4 regions of the Shewanella oncorhynchi genome follow, and region 2 is predicted to be linked to each of the others. Evidence: predicted binding sites of a transcription regulator. Region 2 holds the regulator's gene; each other region holds the start of a gene.
The links. The regulator LexA, encoded in region 2, represses DNA repair genes until DNA is damaged. The targets are predictions, from matches to a motif close to TACTGTATNNNNATACAGTA.

Region 1 (5,498 bases), 1.7 Mb from region 2:
CAACTTTGAATAAGCTTACGTGAAGCATCTGGGATCGTCAGTTGTAAGAAGGGATTACCGCCTTTGACTTTGACATATTCTGCATGCGCTTGCTCAACGGGCGAGGTTGGTACGGCAAAGGGCAGTTTAGTGACGATCAAGTTAGTCAGATAATCACCGGGCAAGTCGAGACCTTCAGAAAAACTGCCGGTGCCAAACAAGATGCTTGGTTCGCCTTTATCGCATTTAGCTTTATGATTTTCTAACAATTGTTGCCGTGGCGCATTGCCTTGGATAAGTAGCTCAGTGGTGAGTTTACCTTCAAGTAATTCAACCACTTTTTCCATCTGCCAGTAGGAGGCGAATAGCACTAAGGTTGCCATTTCGCCTTCAATAAGGGTGATGATTTGTTCGGCAAGTTCAGCCGTATAGGCATCATCCGTCGGCTCAGTGCGCATTTTGGGTAAATAAAGTGTCGCATTATTGGGGTAATCGAAGGGCGATTGTAAGGCTAAATAACGACTGCCATCATTGAGTGACAACCCAACTTGATGCACGAAATGGTCAAAGTTATTGAGTGCGCGCAGCGTGGCGCTACATAAGACTACGCCTGCGGCCTTTTGCCACAGCATGGATTCCAGCATAAAACCGACTTCAATCGGCGAGGCGCTAAACAGATAATCCACTTGTTTACCTGTGATGAGTTCGACCCAGCGCGCCATAGGTGCGCCTTTGTGCTTATCTTCCTTGGCCATCATCCTCCACAGTTTCTGCAGGTTTTCGAGCCTTTGCAGCATAAATCCGGTTTCGGCCAATAGCGCTTCGGATTGATGTTTAGGAATATCGCCATCTTTAATCGCCTCGGCCAGCAGTGACAGCATTTTATTAAACTGTTTGAGGGCAAGATTAGAGGTCACAGCAAGGTTTTCGGCGAGAATGAGTAATGACTCTGGTAGTTTGCCGTGCTCAAAACGCAGACGGTTTTCAGGATTGGCAAAGTGTTTGGTCTGGGTATCGCAATAGTGGGCCACTTGATTGAGCTGGCTGATAAGATCGCCTAAATGATCTTGCATCGCTTGCGCGGGGGCAATGATATTGTTGCTTTTTATTTGGTTTTGTAACTTAGCGCAGGTTTTGCCAATTTTTTCGAGCCAGTCGCAGGCGCCCCTAAGCGTGGCCTGTGCACTGGAGAAGTCCCGCGCCACAATGGGTAAGTGATGTGCCTCGTCGATAACATAAAACACGTCTTCGGGATCGGGCAAAATCACGCCGCCACCTAATTCTAAATCGGCAAATAACAAGCTGTGGTTGGCGATGAGCACGTCCCAGGTATCAACATCTTCACGGGCCTTATGGAACGGGCAATTTCTGTGGCTGGCGACTTGGCGATGACAGCTGTGTTTGTCGCAGGCGATTTGTTGCCACAGGTGATCGGGCAGCGGCACGGCTAAGGTGTCGATTTCGCCGTTCCAGCGACCTTCGTTATAGTCTTTTAACAGGCCATGCATCATAGCCACTTGGCTATTGTCAGGCTTAGTTTGCCACATGGCCATTTGTGTACTGTTGTCGTCACCGATGAGCATCGCCAGTTTCGATAGACACACATAACGTTGTCGACCTTTGACTAGGCCAAAGCGGAAATTTAAGCCGGATTGCTCAAGGAAGAAGGGCAAGTCTTTATGCAGTAATTGTTCTTGCAGGGCGACGGTCGCGGTGGCGATACAGACTTTTTTCTTGCTCGCTAGTGCCAGTGGGATGGTACCGAGAATATAAGACAATGATTTACCGATCCCAGTCCCTGCTTCGACCACTATGATGCGTCTATCTTTGTCATAGTCGCCGGCGAGGGTCTTAGAGATTTCCGCCACCATATAGTTTTGTTCGCGGCGCGGCCTAAAATTAGGCAAGGCGGTAGCGATATCCTTATAGATGGCGCGGATCTGGGTTTTTACATTGTCAGGTAACATGCGTCACTACTTTATCGAATTAATGCTGTACATAATAACAGTGATTGCATAGCCTAAGAAACTTTTCTGCCATTTGGCGGCATTTAAATTGAGGAACCATCTAAATTGACTAGCTATGCGATTTGGGAACCCATGCGATGAAGTCAGAGGCTACCGCGGCCGTTAGTGTACAAGGTCGAGTCTTAACACGCCATGCGATTCATCGTCATGGGAGTTTAGTGTTGCAGTATTATCTGGCTACCGCCCAAGGCCCTGTGCTGGTGGAAGTGCAAGGCACTGAACACATTTGTTTTTGTCATCAAACTGATGTCACTGCTTTGCAGTTGCAAACGCCGGGTCAAGCATTGCGGTTTGTACCGTTAGCGCTCAAAAGCTTTAAAGGCGGCGCGGTTAGTGGTGTTTATGCTAAATCTAGCAATAGTTTACGTACCTTACAGCGCATCGCTAAAGATGCCGATATCCCTTTATTTGAAGCCGACATTCGCCCCGAACAGCGTTATTTAATCGAGCGGTTTGTGGCGCTGGATGTGGCATTTTTAGGGCATTTCTCTGCGACGAGTAACATACACGCGCCGACTAGCGACAGTCTTGAGGCTAACTCGCTGCCCGTGTTTATCGCCGAGCGGGCTAAGAGTATTGCCCCTTTAACGGCTGTACATTTCCGCTGTATTTCACTGGATTTTGAATGCAGCTTTGAAGGTTTACTCTATTCAGTTGCACTATATGGTCAATACAGTGGCCGAGACGAAGAGCAAGACAGTCTCAAGCAGACTTATGAAAAAGTGATTATGGTGGGTGAGGCTGAATCAAACTCTCTCGAATATATTGAATGGGTGGCCGATGAGGCTGCACTCATTCATCGATTAATCGCGTGGTTCCATGAGTTTGATCCTGACTTTGTCATAGGTTGGTCAGTGGTGAGTTTTGACCTCGCACTCTTGTCACGCCGGGCATTATTACACCGTATTCCGCTCACCATTGGCCGCGGAGGGGCAAAGCTTGAGTGGAAAGTCGATAATAAATTTCGGCCAGAAACCTTAGTTTTACCGGGCCGTGTGGTACTCGATGGTATCGATTGGCTCAAAGCCGCTTTCTATCATTTTGAGCGGTTCTCGTTGGAATTTGTGTCGCGGCAATTATTGGGTGAAGGCAAGGCCATTCATAACGTCGATAATCGCGTTGAAGAAATTGACCAGCTGTTTAAGACCGATAAACAAGCCTTAGCGCATTACAATCTTACCGATAGCCGCCTAGTGTGGGATATTTTTACTCACACTCAATTGTGGGATTTTGCCCTCGCGCGTGCCGAACTGACAGGTTTAGAACTTGGGCGAGTAGGGGCTTCGGTGGCGGCGTTTAATCATTTGTATTTACCGCATTTACATCGAGCGGGTTATGTCGCTCCTGCAGAGCCTGCCAGTGATGGCATTGAAAGTCCTGGCGGCTACGTGATGGATTCTGTGCCGGGACTTTATAAGCATATTTTAGTGTTCGATTTTAAAAGTCTATATCCCTCCATTATTCGTACTTTTTTGATTGACCCTAAGGGATTAATTGAAGGTTTGCGATTGCCCGAGTCTGAATGTGTTGCGGGGTTTCTCGGTGGGCGTTTCAGTCGGCAACAGCCCATTTTACCTAAGCTTATCCAAACATTATCTGAGCAGCGCGAAAAGGCCAAAAGTGAGCACAATGCGCCTTTATCCCAAGCGATAAAAATTATCATGAACTCGTTGTATGGGGTTTTAGGTTCTCAAGGTTGTGTTTTCCATGATGCAAAGTTAGCAAGTTCGATCACTATGCGTGGCCATCAAATCATGAAACAAACCCGCACATGGATAGAAGAGATGGGCTATCAAGTGATTTACGGCGATACGGATTCGACCTTTGTCTGGCTTGGCAGCGAGCCAGATCTCTCAGACATTAACGCCTTAGGTAACACTCTGGCGCGGGAAATTAATGCTAAGTGGCAGGCTAAGATCGGTGAAGATCATCAAGTTGAGAGTTTTCTCGAGTTACAGTTTGAACGCCACTATGAGCAGTTTTTTATGCCGACCTTAAGAGGGTCGTTAGAAGGCAGTAAAAAACGTTATGTTGGCGCGTGGCGTAATGCGAGCGATGAACTTGAGCTTACTTTTAAAGGTATGGAGCAAGTGCGCAGTGATTGGAGCCCTTTAGCGCGCAAAGTTCAAGAGTCACTCTATGAACGGATGTTTAACCAAAGGGATATCAGTGTTTATTTGGCCAGTGTGTTTGAAAAGCTGCTTGATGGCGAGTTGGATGATGATTTGGTATTTCGCAAACGTATGCGACGCAATATTGAAGATTACACGGCTAAATCTTCTCCCCATGTTAAAGTCGCTCAACAATTATGCGACTTAACAGGAGATGCCTCTTTTGGCAAGCGTGGGGCGCAGATTGATTATCTGATTACTGTAAATGGACCGGAATCCTTACTGTACAGAACGTCACCAATTGATTACCAATACTACATTGATAAGCAAATTGGCCCTATTGCCGAGCCTGTTTTTTCGATAATGAAACTAAACTACATGGATATTGCGTCAAAGCAGTTACTGTTAATATAGTGTTTTTAATGTTCTTTATGTGTTGCGCAGGGTGGCGAATGTAGCGTTTTGACCTGTTTTGTAGAGGTTAACTGGTTTGTTTTTGTGATGTTAATCGACATATTCTTTAGGTTTAGCTTTGAGGGAATATTGAAAGTTTGCTACCCTTTAAGAGGAAATTGTAAGGAAATATAACAACGGAATGACGTTGACAGAACATAAACAAAAAAGGTTAAGCACCAAATGAACAAGACGTTAGTAGCAACTGCGCTTGCAGCAATTTTTTTAGTTCCATCAGTCTCAGCTATCGAGATCTATAAAGATAATAAAAATGCCGTAGAAATCGGTGGTTTTATTGATGCACGCGTGATCAACACTCAAGGGGAAACAGAGGTTGTTAACGGCGCATCTCGCATTAATTTTGGTTTTAATCGTGAGTTGACTGACGGTTGGAAAGCATTTGCTAAATTGGAATGGGGTGTGAACCCTGTAGGTAGTAGCGACATCGTCTATAACAATCGCTTCGAATCTGTTCAAGAAGAGTTCTTTTATAACCGTTTAGGTTACGCTGGTCTGTCCCATGACACTTATGGAACACTGACTATTGGTAAGCAGTGGGGCGCTTGGTACGATGTCGTTTACAACACTAACTATGGTTTTGTGTGGGACGGTAACACTGCAGGTGTTTACACTTATAATAAAGATGATGGCGCGGTAAACGGTGTTGGTCGTGGTGATAAAACAGTTCAATATCGCAATGCATTTGGCGATGTAAGCTTTGCAGTTCAAGCACAGTTGAAAAACAGCAGCTTCTATACTTGTGATACAACGGATGATATTTCACAAGCTCAGTGTCAAGCGAACTGGGAAAGTGGTGATAAAGCGGCTCAACAAGTAGAATACAATTATACTTATGGTGGCGCGCTGACTTATAAAGCCACTGATATGCTGACCTTAACTGCGGGTGTTAACCGCGGTGAGTTTGATG
Region 2 (5,498 bases):
AATACGTACGTCTGCATGTAAGTGACTGTTTACGTCTTCAAGCACTATGCCCATAGCTCTGGCACTTTTAGCCACGATTTGTAGGCGTCGATTATCCCGCGCATCCAATGATTGAGTCCAAGTAATGACTGCACTGGACGTACCACTTGTCAGGGCTTTTTCCATCGCCCACAGGGTTTCGACTTCATCTTTAGCATGTACCAGCAAAACTCTATCCATACGCACACCTGCGCTGGCGAGCATTTGCTTGTAGCCAATACTTGGAGGGTTGATGAGCACTAACCAACGGCCCTGTTGGCTTAACTGAGCGAGTTGTGCACTCAGATGAATTAATTCTTGGCGACCTTGAGTCTTGGTTGGCATACAGGCGATAGGCGCATGGTGCCAGTCATAGTCGGCATCACGGACTTCATCGAGCCACAAGCCCGGATGGCGGGGGGCATTGCCAAGTAGTTTATTCATAGCCAATCTCCATTACGGATCACACCGACGGCGAGTCCTTCAATTGTTAAACTTTGGAAGCCTAAATCCACTTTAATCGGGGAGTAATCTTCATTTTCGGCATGTAGATAGACCACATTACCTTTTTTTTCGAAACGTTTAACAGTGACATCGTCATCGACTCTAGCGACAACCACTTGACCATTTCTAGCTTGTTCTACTTTATGAACTGCCAGCAAATCACCTTCGAGAATGCCGATATTTTTCATGCTGTCGCCTTTTACTCGCAGTAAAAAATCGGCGGCGGGATGGAACATGCTTGGGTCGACTTGGTAGTACTGTTCAACATGTTCTTGGGCGAGGATAGGTTCACCCGCGGCCACTTGGCCGATGAGCGGTAAACCTGTTTCAGTCAAATCTTCGATTTCCGCAGGTAGACGAATGCCCCGAGATGTGCCTGGCATGATCTCAATGCAGCCCTTTTTCGCCAACGCTTTAAGGTGTTCTTCAGCCGCATTGGCGCTCTTAAAACCTAAACGGGTTGCGATTTCTGCCCGAGTGGGTGGCATGCCAGTATCGGCAATATTTCGTTTAATTAGCTCTAAAATTTCAGCTTGGCGTGGCGTCAAAGGTCTCATGGTGTTTCCTGTTTTTCTATACAGTTACTGTTAGTATATACAGTATTATTTGCAGCGCAAGTATTAACCACTTTTTAGCTATGTTGGAGAGAATTAGCGAATATTACCTATAGTCTGGTATTCTATCGGGCTAGTAAACGCACTTAATTGCATAAGAATAATGCCTAAACACGACTCTCTTTGGTTGAAATCATTACGTTGGATCCAAAAACACTTAGTGCACACTATTGTGGTACCTCAGGATCCCTTTGCCGATCTGAATCTGGATGCTTCCAGACCCCTTGTTTATGTGATGAAAACAGAATCTCTCAGTGACATAGCTGCTTTGAGCGAAATAACGGCTAAGTTAGGTTTACCAAGCCCTTATGAGCCTCTAGTGGCTAATGGTGTGACTGCGCCTCGGGTTGTCTGTCTTCAAGGACGTAAGCCACTGTTTGGCGAACGTGCTGGTAATGAGCCTTTCCTCGAATGCTTTATGCGTTTGTTAGCCGTGCATAAGGAACGTCCTGAATTGGATATTCAACTGGTGCCCGTGAGCTTGTATTGGGGTCGCACGCCAGGGAAAGAAGACGACACTATGAAGGCGGCCGTATTTGAGCGGGAAAACCCGACTTGGCTACGCAAGTGCTTGATGATTCTGTTCTTAGGTCGACATAACTTCGTGCAGTTTTCGAATGCCGTATCCCTGCGTTACATGGCTGACGAACATGGCACCGACATGGGGATTGCCCATAAGTTAGCACGGGTTGCGCGCGTGCATTTCCGTCGTCAACGTAAGGTAATGACAGGGCCTGTGCTGCCAAACCGCCAAGCACTGTTTCATTCGTTACTCAAATCTGAGTCGCTGCGCAAAGCGATTCAAGAAGAGGCCGCTAGTAAAAAGATTTCTGAGACCCAAGCGCGCGAGACGGCTATTGAGTATCTCGATGAAATCGCTGCCGATTACTCAGACAGTTTAGTGCGTATTGCCGAGCGTTTTTTAACTTGGCTGTGGAACAAGCTTTACAGCGGGATCAACATTAAAGGCGCCGAGCAAGTTCGGCAGTTACACCACGATGGCCACGAGATTGTTTATGTGCCTTGCCATCGCAGCCACATGGATTACCTGCTGTTATCGTATATTTTGTATTATCAAGGCATGGTTCCGCCGCACATTGCTGCCGGCATTAACCTCAATTTCTGGCCCGCGGGACCTATGTTCCGTCGCGGTGGTGCCTTCTTTATCCGCCGTAGTTTTAATGGCAACAAGCTATACACCGCAGTATTTCGTGAGTATTTAGACCAGCTGTTTGCTAAAGGTTATTCGGTGGAATACTTCTCCGAAGGCGGCCGTTCACGTACTGGCCGTCTGTTGGCGCCGAAAACTGGCATGATCGCCATGACGATGAACAGCGTACTGCGCGGTATTGAACGTCCTGTCACACTTGTGCCTGTGTATTTAGGCTATGACCATGTGATGGAAGTGGCGACTTACCATAAAGAGTTAAGCGGTAAGAAAAAGAAAAAAGAATCTGTGTGGCAGGTGTTCGGTGCCATTCGCAAATTAGGTAATTTTGGCCAAGGTTACGTGAATTTTGGCGAGCCTATTACCCTGCAAAATTTCTTAAATGAGCGTGCGCCAAACTGGCGTGCTGAGTTGGCCGATGATCCCGAGCAGAAACCAAGTTGGTTAACGCCAGCGGTAAACGTGCTGGCTAATCGGGTGATGACGCGTATCAATGATGCCGCAGCCGCGAGTTCTGTGACTTTGACTAGCTTAGTCTTACTGGCGACAGATCAAAACGCCTTAGAACGTAGTCTGCTGGAGCGTCAGCTTGATTTGTATCTGACCCTACTCAAAAAAGTGCCTTACACTTCTTATACATCTGTTGCCGAAGGTGATGGTAAGCATTTAGTGCAGCAAGGTTTAGAGCTGAACAAGTTTGTTGTTAGTGCCGATCCTTTAGGGGAAATAGTGTCTATCGAAGCGAGTCAGGCTGTGTCTATGACTTACTATCGTAACAATATCATTCACTTATTTATTGTTCCTTCATTAATTGCGAGTTGTTTAACCCATAATGAACAGATCCTGCGCCAGCAAGTGGTTTCAATCGTTGCCGATTTTTATCCACTGCTGAAAGCCGAACTCTTCATGGGAATTAAAGACTTACCAGCCTATGTTGAGCAAGTGCTGGATTTCCTGATTGGGCAAGGTTTAGTGGTTGAGACAGATACTTTAGCTGTCGTGCCTGAGCACTCAAGCCAATTATTGTTGTTAGCCAGTTCAGTGAGTGAAACTCTGCAACGCTACGCTATTATTTTCAATCTGTTAGCGAACAGACCTAAGATGGAGCGCTCAGAACTTGAGTCTGAGAGCCATTTACTTGCCCAGCGTTTAGGGGCTTTACATGGCATTACCGCGCCTGAGTTCTACGATAAAAAACTCTACGGTACTTTGAGCGTGAAGCTCAAAGAATTGGGATATCTGGCGGATAGTGAAGATAAGTCCAATATCAATCGCATACGAGATCAGGCCAATAGCTTATTACGTCCGTCAGTGAGACAAACGATAGTGGCGAGTGTCACCGCGGAGCACACAGTTTAATGGCAAATCATATGAATGCGGCTAAGCATAAGCCCGCAGGTAAGTCCTTGCTTGGTGGTGCCATGATTATTGCTGGCACGACCGTAGGTGCTGGGATGTTTTCTCTGCCCGTGGTCGGTGCAGGTATGTGGTTTGGCTATTCGATTTTAATGTTATTGGGTATTTGGTTTTGCATGTTGATGTCGGGCTTATTGTTGCTCGAAACCAATTTACATTTCGAACCAGGTGCTAGCTTCGATACCTTAAGCAAGCAAACTCTTGGGCAGTTTTGGCGGATAGTGAACGGCGTTTCTATCGCTTTTGTGTTGTATATTTTGACCTATGCCTATATCAGCGGCGGTGGTTCGATTGTGAATCACAGCTTGCAGGGCATGGGAATTGAGTTACCGCAAAGTGTGGCAGGGCTGGTGTTTGCCATAGTATTGGCGAGCATAGTGTTGATCAGTACTAAAGCCGTGGATCGGATTACCACGATTATGCTCGGCGGTATGATCATTACCTTCTTCCTCGCGATCGGCAATTTATTGATCGAAATTGATGTGACTAAGTTGCTCGAACCCGATGGTAATAATAGCTTTTCACCTTATCTGTGGGCGGCGCTACCCTTTGGTCTTGCCAGCTTTGGTTACCATGGTAACGTTCCCAGCTTAGTGAAGTATTACGGCAAAGATTCCACCACCATTATCAAGGCGATTTTCGTCGGTACCTTTATCGCGCTGGTGATTTATGCTTGTTGGTTAGTGGCGACTATGGGCAATATTCCCCGCAGCCAGTTTATCGACATTATTGCCCAAGGCGGCAATATGGGGGTCTTGGTGGGCGCTTTGTCTGAGGTGATGGCGAGTAGCTGGTTGAACAGTATGTTAACGCTGTTTGCTAACTTGGCCGTGGCTTCATCTTTCTTAGGGGTGACCTTAGGTTTGTTTGATTATCTCGCCGACTTGTTTGGTTTTGACGATTCGCGCTCGGGCCGGATGAAAACCGCGTTAGTGACCTTTGTGCCGCCGACGATTTTAGGATTACTGTTCCCCGACGGCTTTTTAGTGGCGATTGGCTTTGCGGCATTAGCGGCAACAGTGTGGGCGGTAATCGTCCCCGCACTGATGGCCTATAAATCGCGGCAGCTATTCCCCGAGAGCACAGGTTTTAGAGTGATAGGCGGTACGCCGCTGATTATTCTTGTGGTGTTATTTGGCATAGTCACGGGTGCTTGTCATTTGCTCGCGATGGCAAATTTACTGCCGCAATATTCCTAATTTGTTTCGATGATTTAAGCCCTCTGCGTGAGGGCTTTTTTGTATTTAGCGATTGAGTTTTAATCCTGCAGATCTTTTTTATCTGGACACTGGACAGAAGCCCGAACTCAGGCTTAACTCGAATGATTGTAAAAACGAAGGAGCCAATGATGAAAATTACTCAGTACGCACAAGGACATGCATGTTGGGTTGAACTCGCAAGCCACGATTGGCAAGCTGCTAAAACATTCTACCAAACGTTATTTGGTTGGGATTCAGTAGACATGCCAATCCCAGAAGGTCATTTTTCGCTATTCAATTTAGCGGGGGATGATTTAGGTGCCATGTACCAAATTCCCGAGTCAGAGTCGCAGATCCCTAGCCATTGGCGTGTCTACTTTGCCGTTGATAATATGGATGCCAGCATTGCAGCGATTCAAGCGGCGGGTGGCCAAGTGCACATGGGGCCGCATATTGTGGGAGATGCTGGGGTGATGGCGCAGGTGAGCGATCCGCAAGGCGCACGTTTTGCGCTGTGGCAAGCGAAGAATCATATCGGTGCTCGCCGTCAGGGTGAACTCAATACCCTTTGCTGGGTTG
Region 3 (5,498 bases), 1.6 Mb from region 2:
TCGCCCACTAAGTCTGCACTCGCTGCGGCCGCTAGCTTATCTTTCAGCTGCGCCATTTCTTTTTCGAGTTGCTTCATCTTATCGAGCTGCACTTTTAACTTAGCCACCACTGAGTTGGCATCACCTTTCAATAAGGCTGCAGCTTCTTCCAGTTCAGCTTGTTGCTGCGCCACAAAAGCCATAGCGGCAGCACCAGTCACGGCTTCGATACGACGTACACCTGCAGCAATACCCGCTTCTGAGGTGATCTTAAATAAGCCGATGTCGCCAGTGCGGCCCACATGTGTACCGCCACACAATTCGATAGAGAAATCGCCCATAGTCACAACACGCACTTGTGAATCATATTTCTCACCAAAGAGTGCCATAGCGCCTTTCTCTTTAGCTTCATCTATGCCCATTTCAGCGGTTTTTAGCTCATGGTTACGACGAATTTGAGTGTTAACTAATTCTTCAACTTCTTTTAATTCAGCAGCTTTTACACCTTCGAAATGGGAGAAGTCAAAACGTAAACGCTCAGGATCAACCAAAGAACCTTTTTGCGAAACATGAGTACCGAGCACTTGACGCAGTGCGGCATGCAGTAAATGCGTAACAGAATGGTTTAACTGAGTACGGTGACGCAGTTTTTTGTCCACTTTCGCTTCAACAACTTGGCCAACACTCAAGCTACCAGTAGCCAAAACACCTTGATGGCCCGTTGCTTGACCATACTTTTGCGTATCGTTTACCGTAAACTCAATACCGTTCGCAACCAATTGGCCCTTATCGCCTACTTGACCGCCAGATTCCGCGTAGAAAGGGGTTACATCGAGCACGACAACGGCTTCATCACCCGCTTTGATCGCCGTCACTGACTCACCATTTTGATAAATCGCGGTGACCTTAGCTTGACCCGCTAATTCGGTGTAACCACTAAATGCAGTTTCAGCATCAATTTTCAGCGCAGCGTTATAATCTGCACCAAAGTTACCGGCAGCTTGTGCGCGGCTACGTTGCTCAGCCATGGCGACTTCAAAACCTGCTTCATCGACAATGATGTTGCGCTCACGGCAGACATCAGCGGTCAAATCCATTGGGAAGCCATAGGTGTCATACAGCTTAAATACGGTTTCACCGTCTAAGGTGTCACCTTTCAACTCGTTTAAGGCAGTATCTAAAATGCCTAAACCACGTTCAAGCGTACGAGCAAATTGCTCTTCTTCCGCTTTCAGTGCTTTTTCAACAATCGCTTGAGTCTCAGCTAACCCTTTTGCTGCATCGCCCATCACCGCAATCAAAGACGGAACCAGCTTGTAGAAGAAAGCTTCGGTCGCACCTAACTTGTTACCATGGCGAACTGCGCGGCGAATAATACGGCGCAGCACATAACCACGGCCTTCGTTCGACGGCATAACGCCATCGGCAATTAAAAATGCACATGAACGGATATGATCGGCAATGACTCGCAGCGACTTTTCAGATAAGTCACTAACACCAATGACCTCTGCGGCTTTAGCAATCAAAGTACGGAAAATATCGATTTCGTAGTTAGAATGTACGCCCTGCATAATCGCAGCAATACGCTCAATCCCCATGCCTGTATCAACCGAGGGCTTAGGCAAAGGTAACATTTCACCCGATGCTTGACGGTTGTACTGCATGAAAACGATGTTCCAGATTTCGATGAAACGGTCGCCATCTTCTTCAGGACTGCCTGGACGTCCGCCCCAAATATGATCACCATGGTCATAAAAAATCTCAGTACATGGACCACAAGGACCGGTATCACCCATTTGCCAGAAGTTATCTGACGCAAAGGCAGCACCTTTATTGTCACCGATACGTATGATGTTCTCGGCAGCGACACCAATTTTTTTATTCCAGATTTCAAAGGCTTCATCATCTGTCTGATAAATAGTGACGCACAGACGTTCCTTCGGCAGCTTTAACGTTTCAGTTAAAAAAGTCCAGCCCAAACGAATCGCTTCTTCTTTGAAATAATCTCCAAAACTGAAGTTACCTAGCATTTCGAAAAAGGTGTGATGACGTGCTGTGTAGCCAACGTTATCCAAATCGTTATGTTTACCACCTGCGCGTACACAACGTTGAGCAGTGGTCGCACGCGTATAATTGCGTTTGTCCATGCCAAGAAACACGTCCTTGAACTGGTTCATGCCTGCATTGGTAAATAAAAGTGTGGGATCGTTGCCTGGCACTAATGAACTACTGTCCACAACTTGATGACCATTGCTGCGGAAAAATTCGAGGAAAGCGCTTCTGAGCTCTGCTGTAGTTTGATACATGAAATCATCCTGAATTGGGTAAGCATTACCAGCTACGCCTTAGGCTAGCCGTATTTCTATTTGCCCAGCATTATAAGCAGACTAAGGAAGGACGACCAGTCTTGATTGGTGATATACACATCAGGAATTTAATATTTTAGCGTGAATCGCCCACACCAGAGTCACTAGAAGCAAAACGACAGGATAAAGCACAAATAAAGACGGCGTAAGTTTATCGCGGCACGGACAATATTTAGGCAAGTGAGTCTAATGTGAAGTATGAAATTGACAATACCCATTGATGATATTTAAATGAGCTTTTACAGTATTAGCTTCAAATTTAATAATCTTCATCGAGATCATTGGGATCTGAATCTAGTGCGTAAGTGATTTGATCGTAGCTAAAGCCTTGGCCCATTAAAAAACGCACTCGTTTGGCCTTTTCCTTTGCGATGAGATCCCGAGCTTTAGAGCCCTTCACTTCTGTTACGCGAGGTACACCGTATTTCTTGGTGGCTTTATCTTTTGCTAGCTCAAACCAGTCACAATCACAATTAACCAAAGCGGCTTCAATACAGTCTTTAGATAAGCCTTTCTGTGCGATTGCTTGGCGGATGCGTATTGCACCGTGGCCTCGACTGATGTGGCTACGCACCAATAGTTCGGCATAGCGAGCATCATTAATAAAACCGGAGGATTCGCAAGCATCGAGTACAGGTTCGATATCGTTAAGTTCGAAACCTTTTTCGAGCAATTTATCGCGGATTTGTAAACGGGAATAATCGCGGCGCGCTAACAGCGCGACCGCAATTTGATGGGCTGACTGACTCAGAATACTTCGCCTGTCTCTAAATCAATATTATCCTCAATGCTATCATCAGCTTTGGCAGCCAAGGCACTAGGATTGCTCAAAAGCAACTCACGTAGCGTCTTGTCAATTTCAGCAGCAATAGCTGGGTTTTCAGTCAGATATTTGCCAGCATTAGCACGACCTTGGCCGATTTTATCACCTTTATAGCTGTACCAAGCGCCCGCTTTTTCAATCAACTTATGGGCTACGCCTAAGTCTACTAACTCACCAGTACGGTTAATACCTTGGCCATAAAGGATTTGGAACTCAGCCTGCTTAAACGGCGCTGCAACCTTGTTTTTCACCACTTTAACGCGAGTTTCGTTACCGACCACTTCATCGCCGTCTTTAATGGCACCAGTGCGGCGAATGTCTAAACGAACAGAAGCATAAAACTTCAGCGCGTTACCACCGGTTGTAGTTTCTGGGTTACCGAACATCACACCAATCTTCATCCGGATTTGGTTGATGAAGATAAGTAAGGTGTTAGATTGCTTTAAGTTACCCGCAAGTTTACGCATGGCTTGGCTCATCATACGCGCCGCTAGGCCCATGTGAGAATCACCAATTTCGCCTTCGATTTCAGCTTTAGGTGTTAATGCCGCCACGGAGTCGACTACGATAACGTCAACAGCGCCTGAACGAGTTAAAGCATCACAAATCTCAAGCGCTTGCTCGCCGGTATCCGGTTGTGAACACAGCAGGTTATCAATATCTACGCCCAATTTTTTAGCATAAATAGGGTCTAGTGCATGCTCTGCATCGATAAAGGCACAGGTTTTGCCTTCACGTTGCGCTGCCGCAATCACTTCTAAAGTCAGTGTTGTTTTACCTGATGATTCAGGACCATAGATCTCAACGATACGACCCATTGGCAAACCGCCAGCACCTAAAGCAACGTCCAGAGACAGAGAACCGGTAGAAATGGTCTCAACATCCATAGAGCGATCTTCGCCCAGCTTCATGATGGAGCCTTTACCAAATTGTTTCTCAATTTGGATCAATACCGCAGCAAGTGCTTTCTCTTTATTTGGATCGACCTTCATTCCTGTTCCCTCATCAAGACAAGCATTAAGCTGTCAAAAGTGATATTCAATTTACAAACGGGTAATTCAAAAAGCCGCGCTTTTTGTCTTAATTCTGCTGACTAGTATACTGTACAATCATACAGTATCAAGACCTGTGACTGAATTATTTTTAGCTGATAGGATTTTTAATATGACCAAGGTTTTAGCGAATATCAAATCAGATAATAGCTCCCTTTGATCAATATCCATCGTTAAGGGCTCAATTTTCGCTAAATTATTGCTAAGATTGGCGCAACAAATTTTGCGTGGTCTTTTTAGCTGAAAATTGTACAGCAGTCTTCCGCTTCCATAGCGCTTAATCACCCTTAACCACACAAACTGTATCGCCTTTAGGCAGTCACAACGGACGATAACGATTTAATGAATGTAATTGATACCGATGATTTAGAAAAACATACTCCTATGATGCGTCAGTACTTGACGATGAAAGCAGAACATCACGATATGTTGCTGTTTTATCGCATGGGTGACTTCTACGAGTTGTTTTATGACGATGCTAAACGCGCTTCTGAGCTATTAGGCATTTCACTCACTGCGCGCGGTAAAAGTGGTGGCGATCCTATTCCGATGGCGGGACTTCCTTACCATGCTGTGGAAGGCTATCTTGCAAAATTAGTTCAAATTGGTCAATCAGTTGCGATTTGCGAACAGATTGGCGATCCCGCTACATCTAAAGGGCCCGTAGAACGTAAAGTGGTGCGAATTGTCACACCAGGCACCTTAACCGACGAAGCGTTGCTACAAGAACGCCAAGACAATCTGTTAGCCGCGGTTTATCAAGGTAAAGTCGGTTTTGGTTATGCCACATTAGATGTTTCATCCGGACGTTTTGTGATTGCAGAGCTCGACACGCGAGAGTCATTAGAAGCGGAATTGCAACGCACTAATCCCGTTGAAATCCTCTACAGTGAAGACTTTGGCGAACTAGGTCTACTTAACGGTTTTAAAGGTAAACGTCGTCGCCCTGAATGGGAATTTGATTACGATACGAGTATCAAGTTACTACTGGCCCAGTTCGGCACTAAAGACTTACATGGTTTTGGTATCGCAGATGCACGTTTATCACTGCAAGCTGCGGGTTGCTTGATGCAATATGTCAAAGACACACAGCGCACGGCACTGCCCCATATCAATGCCATTATCCGCTTCAATCAAACCGATAGCATAGTACTCGATGCGGCAACTCGCCGAAATCTAGAACTCACTCAAAACCTTGCCGGTGGCCGCGATAATACCTTAGCCGCAGTATTAGATAACACGGCAACGCCTATGGGCAGTCGTATGTTACAACGCTGG
Region 4 (5,498 bases), 960 kb from region 2:
AGTCTCACCGGATACCATAAAAGTGGTGCAAGAGGGAATACGTTTATATCAAGTGACGGATAAGGCACTTGATATTACCTTAGGTCCTTTAGTTAATCTGTGGGGTTTTGGACCTGATAAGCGTCCAACGAAAGTTCCGACACAGGCTGATATTGATGCGGCTAAAGCCAAAACAGGGATTAGTGAACTTTCCATTGAAGGCAACCGTCTAAGTAAGCACAACACCCATTTATATGTAGATTTATCATCAATTGCGAAGGGATTTGGGGTTGATAAGATCGCTTCCATTCTTGATAAATACCACGCGACAGGGTATTTAGTCGAAATCGGTGGCGAACTGAGTATCAAAGGTGCCAAAGGTGATGGAAGCTCTTGGCGTGTTGCTATAGAGCAACCGACCAATGATGGCTCTGAAGCCGTACAGCAGGTTATTGCACCTGGTACTATGGCGATGGCGACCTCTGGTGATTATCGTAATTATTATGAAGAAGACGGCCAACGTTTTACGCATATAATCGATCCGCGTACTGGTTTACCGATAAATCATAAGTTAGCATCCGTGACGGTATTGCATCAAAATTGTATGACGGCCGACGGTTTTGCGACGGCCATGATGGTTTTGGGCACAGAAGCATCATTGGAGCTTGCCAAGAAGGAACACTTGGCGATAATGCTAATCGAAAAGCAAGGCGACGGATTTAAGGTCTATTACAGCGACGCCTTCAAGCCTTTCCTTATTTAGTTTTTGGAGTAAACCATGACCTCTTTTATCGCGGCATTTGTGATCTTGTTAGTCTTCTTTTTGCTCATGTCGATTGGTTATCTTATCAAGCGCAAAGCCGTTGAAGGAAGTTGTGGCGGTTTAGGTGTTCTAGGGATTGAAAAAGCGTGTGATTGTGATGACCCTTGTGACAAACGTAAACGTCGTATGGCCGCTGAAGAAGCGCGTCGTGAGAAGTTAACGAAAGACCGCATTATCTAAATAGTCTTGATTCGATCATAGCCTCCGATTTAGGGGGCTATTTTTTTGCCTCGTATTTTCTTACACGGGTTAATCATTTGAGATTTATCCTTGGGATTAGAGTGGGATAGCAAGTTAATCTAAGCAGGAATGAGAATGCTTTTCATCATTAAGTGGGTGAAATATAAAGATAATTTGAGTTGGCTGCTGAATTGTACTAGGCTAGAAGCTTGATTTAGATCAATCTTTTCACGCATACCAAGGATAGTAACTTATGAAAGGTCATCCTAAAGTGGTTGGGCAACTGAATCGGGTGCTTACCTGTGAGTTGACCGCCATCAATCAATATTTTCTCCATGCCCGCATGTTTAAGCACTGGGGCCTTGAGAAGCTAAATCACGTCGAATACAAAAAATCCATCCAAGATATGAAGCACGCCGATAAGCTCATCGAGCGCGTACTGTTTTTGGAAGGCCTGCCAAATCTGCAGCAACTCGAGAAACTTCGCATTGGTGAACATAGCCAAGAAATGCTCGACTGCGATCTGGCCATGGTGCAAGAGCAGCTTACATTGCTGCGTGATGCCATTAGCCTGTGTGAAACCGAGCAAGACTATGTGAGCCGCGATCTGCTGGAAGACATTCTCGAAGATGAGGAAGAGCATTTAGATTGGCTCGAGTCGCAGCAAGAGCTCATTACGCTAACCGGTATTCAAAATTATCTACAATCGCAAATTAGCGACCAATAGGAGCGGGATATGAAAGGCGATAAAGACGTCATCGATGCGTTAAATCGACTCCTAACGGGAGAACTCTCGGCAATGGATCAGTATTTTGTCCATGCCCATATGTACGAAGATTGGGGCCTGAATGAACTCTATGAGCGTATCGCTCATGAGTCAGATGATGAGAAAGCCCATGCAGCCAAATTAGTGCAGCGCATTTTATTCCTCGAAGGTACACCCAATGTTGCCGCCCGTGAGGCATTGAACATAGGTAAAGATGTAGAAGAGATGCTACGTAATGATCTTGCCTATGAATACAAGGTCGCGGACGATTTGCGCAAAGTGATTGCACTGTGTGAGCAGAAGCAAGATTACCAGACCCGCGAAATCCTTGAAGTATTACTCGACGATACAGAGTCTGACCATATGTATTGGCTCGAAAAACAACTTGGGCTTATCGACCGTGTTGGGCTGCAAAACTACCTGCAAACTAAGATGTGAGCCTTAGATTGTTAGGTTGAGTAAATACCTAGGCCACTGAGTGTAATGGCCTAGGAAACTCAGTTATTAAGCATGTCTGTTGTTCCTCACACTTGTCTTGTTCTCTTTTTCAGCGCTAGGCCACATCTTATTGGCCCCAAATCTATCAGGAATACTTGATTACTGTTTTTATATACAGTATTTTGGCGTTGGAGGAATTCAACGTGCGAAAAATTATTCATATCGATATGGACTGCTATTTTGCTGCAGTGGAAATGCGCGACTTTCCTGAGTACCGTGGCAAGCCTTTAGCCGTGGGTGGCAGTAGCGACCGTCGCGGTGTTATCAGTACTTGCAGTTACGAGGCACGTAAATTCGGTGTACGTTCAGCAATGGCAACGGCTTATGCCTTTAAGTTGTGCCCTGAGCTGATTTTAGTACCAGGCCGGATGCAGGTTTACAAAGAAGTGTCGCTACAAATTCGTGAAATATTTTCTCGCTATACCCAATTAATTGAGCCGCTTTCCTTAGATGAAGCTTATTTGGATGTGAGTGAGTGCCAGCAATATAAGGGCTCAGCGACCTTGATTGCCCAAGCGATTCGTCGCGATATCTTAGCCGAAACGGGTTTAACCGCATCGGCGGGTATCGCGCCAGTAAAATTTTTAGCTAAGGTCGCCTCGGATCTGAACAAGCCAAACGGCCAATATGTCATTACGCCAGAGACGCTTTCTGAGTTTGTTAAGACCTTATCGCTGCGTAAAATTCCCGGTGTTGGTAAAGTCACCGCAGAAAAGCTCTCTTCGCTCGGGCTCAATACCTGTGGTGATGTGCAAGCTTATTCTAAACCTGAGCTCTTAGCGCGATTCGGTAAGTTTGGTGGTGTGTTGATTGAGCGTTCCCAAGGCATAGATGAACGGGGGATTTCTGCCGACAGAGAGCGCAAATCAGTGGGGGTTGAAACCACATTAGCAAAGGATATTTATAGCTTAGAGCAGTGCCAGCAGGTGATGCCGAGTTTGATCCAAGAACTGTCGTTGCGTTTAAGTCGCAGTGCTAAGGAACGCAAAATACATAAACAGGTGGTCAAACTTAAGTTTAACGATTTCAAGCAGACTACAATTGAGCACCGCAGCGATGAAGTCTCGATTGTAATGTTCTATGAGCTACTCGCACAGGCTATGGAAAGGCAAGAAGGCCGTGGCATTCGTCTATTGGGTATTTCGGTCGGCCTTACCGATTCTACTCTTGTCGTCACCACAAGCTTAAACGGCCAGACTCAGCTGGATTTAGCACTCTAGCCGTTTATTGAGTTGATAAGCCGCAGACTCATGCCTGCATTGGCTCAATAAGCCTCGGGTGGATTCGCCAACATAAAATCAATTAACAGTCTGACCCGTAAGGGCAGGTTGTCTCGATCGCGATACATCAAGTAGGCGGTGCGCGGAATACCTTGCCACTCGGGCAGTATTTGAATGAGTTTGCCACTTCGTATCTGTTCACTCGCCATGCTGATGGGTATGAGTCCAATCCCAAGCCCCGCCACCACGGCCTGACAGGCAATCGCCATATCATCGACGGCTAATTTGATATTCCCCCTTGGTTCAAACTCGACATTTTGCCCTGTGCTATTGTGCTGTAAACGCCACGTTTTTGTGGGCTTGGCGATGATAACCGGATGCTGATCCAGCTCTTCAATGGATTGCAGCGCATGCCACTGCGTTGCTGATGTGCTGGTGCAAAGTACAAAGCTAATCGTGGTAAGTGGCCTTGCAATCCAATCGGGATCTTTAGGTTCGCCCACTCGAAAGGCGATATCGATGGCGTTTTCACTGACATCGATATTCATGTTCGACAGGCTTAAATCGATGTCGATATTGGGATAATGCCGTTGAAAGGCGTTGAGTGATTCACCTAGCCAGCGATAGGTTGTATTGATGGGCGCCGAGATCCGCAGTTTGCCAACCGCTTGATGTTTATCCGCATGCAACTCACCAGATACCTGGTTTAACTCGATAAACAGCGGGCCGCAGCGTTCGAGATACCGCTGACCTGTGGCGGTAAGGTTGACTTTATGGGCGTCTCTGTGCAGTAAACGCAGACCTAAGGATTGTTCTAACAGATTGATTCGACGGCTTAAGGTTGAAGGTGGAATGCCTAAATGCTGCGCCGCGAGCTTAAAACTCCCTTGCTGTGCCACCACCCAAAATAAGCGCATATCGTCTAAGGAATAATTAAGTTTCATATTTGGAATTTAAGCTCTCAATATTGTGTATTTTAATAATATATGAAACTTATAAACTAAGCTCAATCCCAATTACCTCCCTAGAGGCCGATATGAAATCCCATACACCTTACATGACATTCGTTTGTCTACTGATTTGCGTTTTTAGCTGGGGCAGTGTGTTTCCGATTGCTAAGCGAGTGCTGGAGGAGATGTCAGGAGAATCCCTCGTCTTCTGGCGTTTTACCATTGCGGCTGTGACTCTAGCGTTATATATCGTTTTTACTCGTCAGGTTTGGCCCAAATTGAGTTTGGTGCAATATATTGTCATAGCGTTAGTGGGTGTGATTGGTGTGGGCGGCTTAAATCTGGCGTTATTTAATGGCCTGCAGCATACCTCTGCTGCCAATGGTGCCTTGATTATGGCGCTCAGCCCGCTGGTGACTTCAATCGTCAATGCGCTATTACAGCGTGAATGGCTCAGCAGACAACAAGTGTTTAGCTTAGTGGGTGGATTGGCGGGCGTACTGCTAGTGATAACCAACGGTAGTGTTCAGCAGTTGCTCAACTTTAGTTTTAACCAAGGTGATGTGATGATTGCCGCCGGCATGTTGGCGTGGAGTGGTTATACCATTTGTTCGCAACGGGTCGGCCATTGGTTGCCTGTGTTGCCCTTTACCTTGCTGAGTATGATAGCTGCCAGTGTGTCTATGTCCGTGGTTGGGCTTGGCCGCGGTGAGTTTCACCCTTGGCTGGAGTTGATGGAACTGTCGGCAACGGCTTTTTCTAGCGTGCTCTACATAGGTTTGTTCGCCACTGTGCTCGGTTATCTGTTTTGGATTAACGGTGTTAAGGCGCTTGGCCCCGCTAAGGCATCGATTTTTTTTAATCTCGTGCCCGTTTTTGCAGCATTAACGGCGTTAGCCATGGGGCAGGCGGTGACGGAAATTCAATTGGTAGGGATGCTGATAGTGATCCTTGCGTTGATGTTACCTATGTTAGTCAACTTACGCGCGGCAAGAGGCTTAGTGGTTAAGCGCTGCTAATCAGTGCTAGCTTTGCTGTTTAAATATAAGGGAGCACCTGAATTCAGATAATCACTGCGACAG

Region 1: dinG (ATP-dependent DNA helicase DinG) is a predicted target of LexA. The motif match lies at 1,970-1,989, and genes of this name have one in related genera.
Region 3: recA (recombinase RecA) is a predicted target of LexA. The motif match lies at 4,268-4,287, and genes of this name have one in related genera.
Region 4: dinB (DNA polymerase IV) is a predicted target of LexA. The motif match lies at 2,347-2,366, and genes of this name have one in related genera.

The regions. Positions count from the first base shown of each region.
Region 1 covers NZ_CP132914.1:3,149,482-3,154,979, reverse strand. Annotated here, with positions in the region: gene dinG (ATP-dependent DNA helicase DinG) at 1-1,946, opposite strand, end outside; gene RA178_RS14245 (DNA polymerase II) at 2,084-4,531, shown strand; gene RA178_RS14240 (porin) at 4,754-5,498, shown strand, end outside.
Region 2 covers NZ_CP132914.1:4,835,052-4,840,549, reverse strand. Annotated here, with positions in the region: gene RA178_RS21295 (cell division inhibitor SulA) at 1-462, opposite strand, end outside; gene lexA (transcriptional repressor LexA) at 459-1,079, opposite strand; gene plsB (glycerol-3-phosphate 1-O-acyltransferase PlsB) at 1,240-3,663, shown strand; gene mtr (tryptophan permease) at 3,663-4,919, shown strand; gene RA178_RS21275 (VOC family protein) at 5,069-5,498, shown strand, end outside.
Region 3 covers NZ_CP132914.1:1,363,731-1,369,228, reverse strand. Annotated here, with positions in the region: gene alaS (alanine--tRNA ligase) at 1-2,285, opposite strand, end outside; gene RA178_RS06115 (regulatory protein RecX) at 2,605-3,075, opposite strand; gene recA (recombinase RecA) at 3,093-4,160, opposite strand; gene mutS (DNA mismatch repair protein MutS) at 4,563-5,498, shown strand, end outside.
Region 4 covers NZ_CP132914.1:3,875,857-3,881,354, reverse strand. Annotated here, with positions in the region: gene RA178_RS17315 (FAD:protein FMN transferase) at 1-742, shown strand, start outside; gene nqrM ((Na+)-NQR maturation NqrM) at 758-982, shown strand; gene bfr (bacterioferritin) at 1,236-1,709, shown strand; gene bfr (bacterioferritin) at 1,719-2,186, shown strand; gene dinB (DNA polymerase IV) at 2,390-3,466, shown strand; gene RA178_RS17290 (LysR family transcriptional regulator) at 3,511-4,410, opposite strand; gene RA178_RS17285 (DMT family transporter) at 4,503-5,435, shown strand.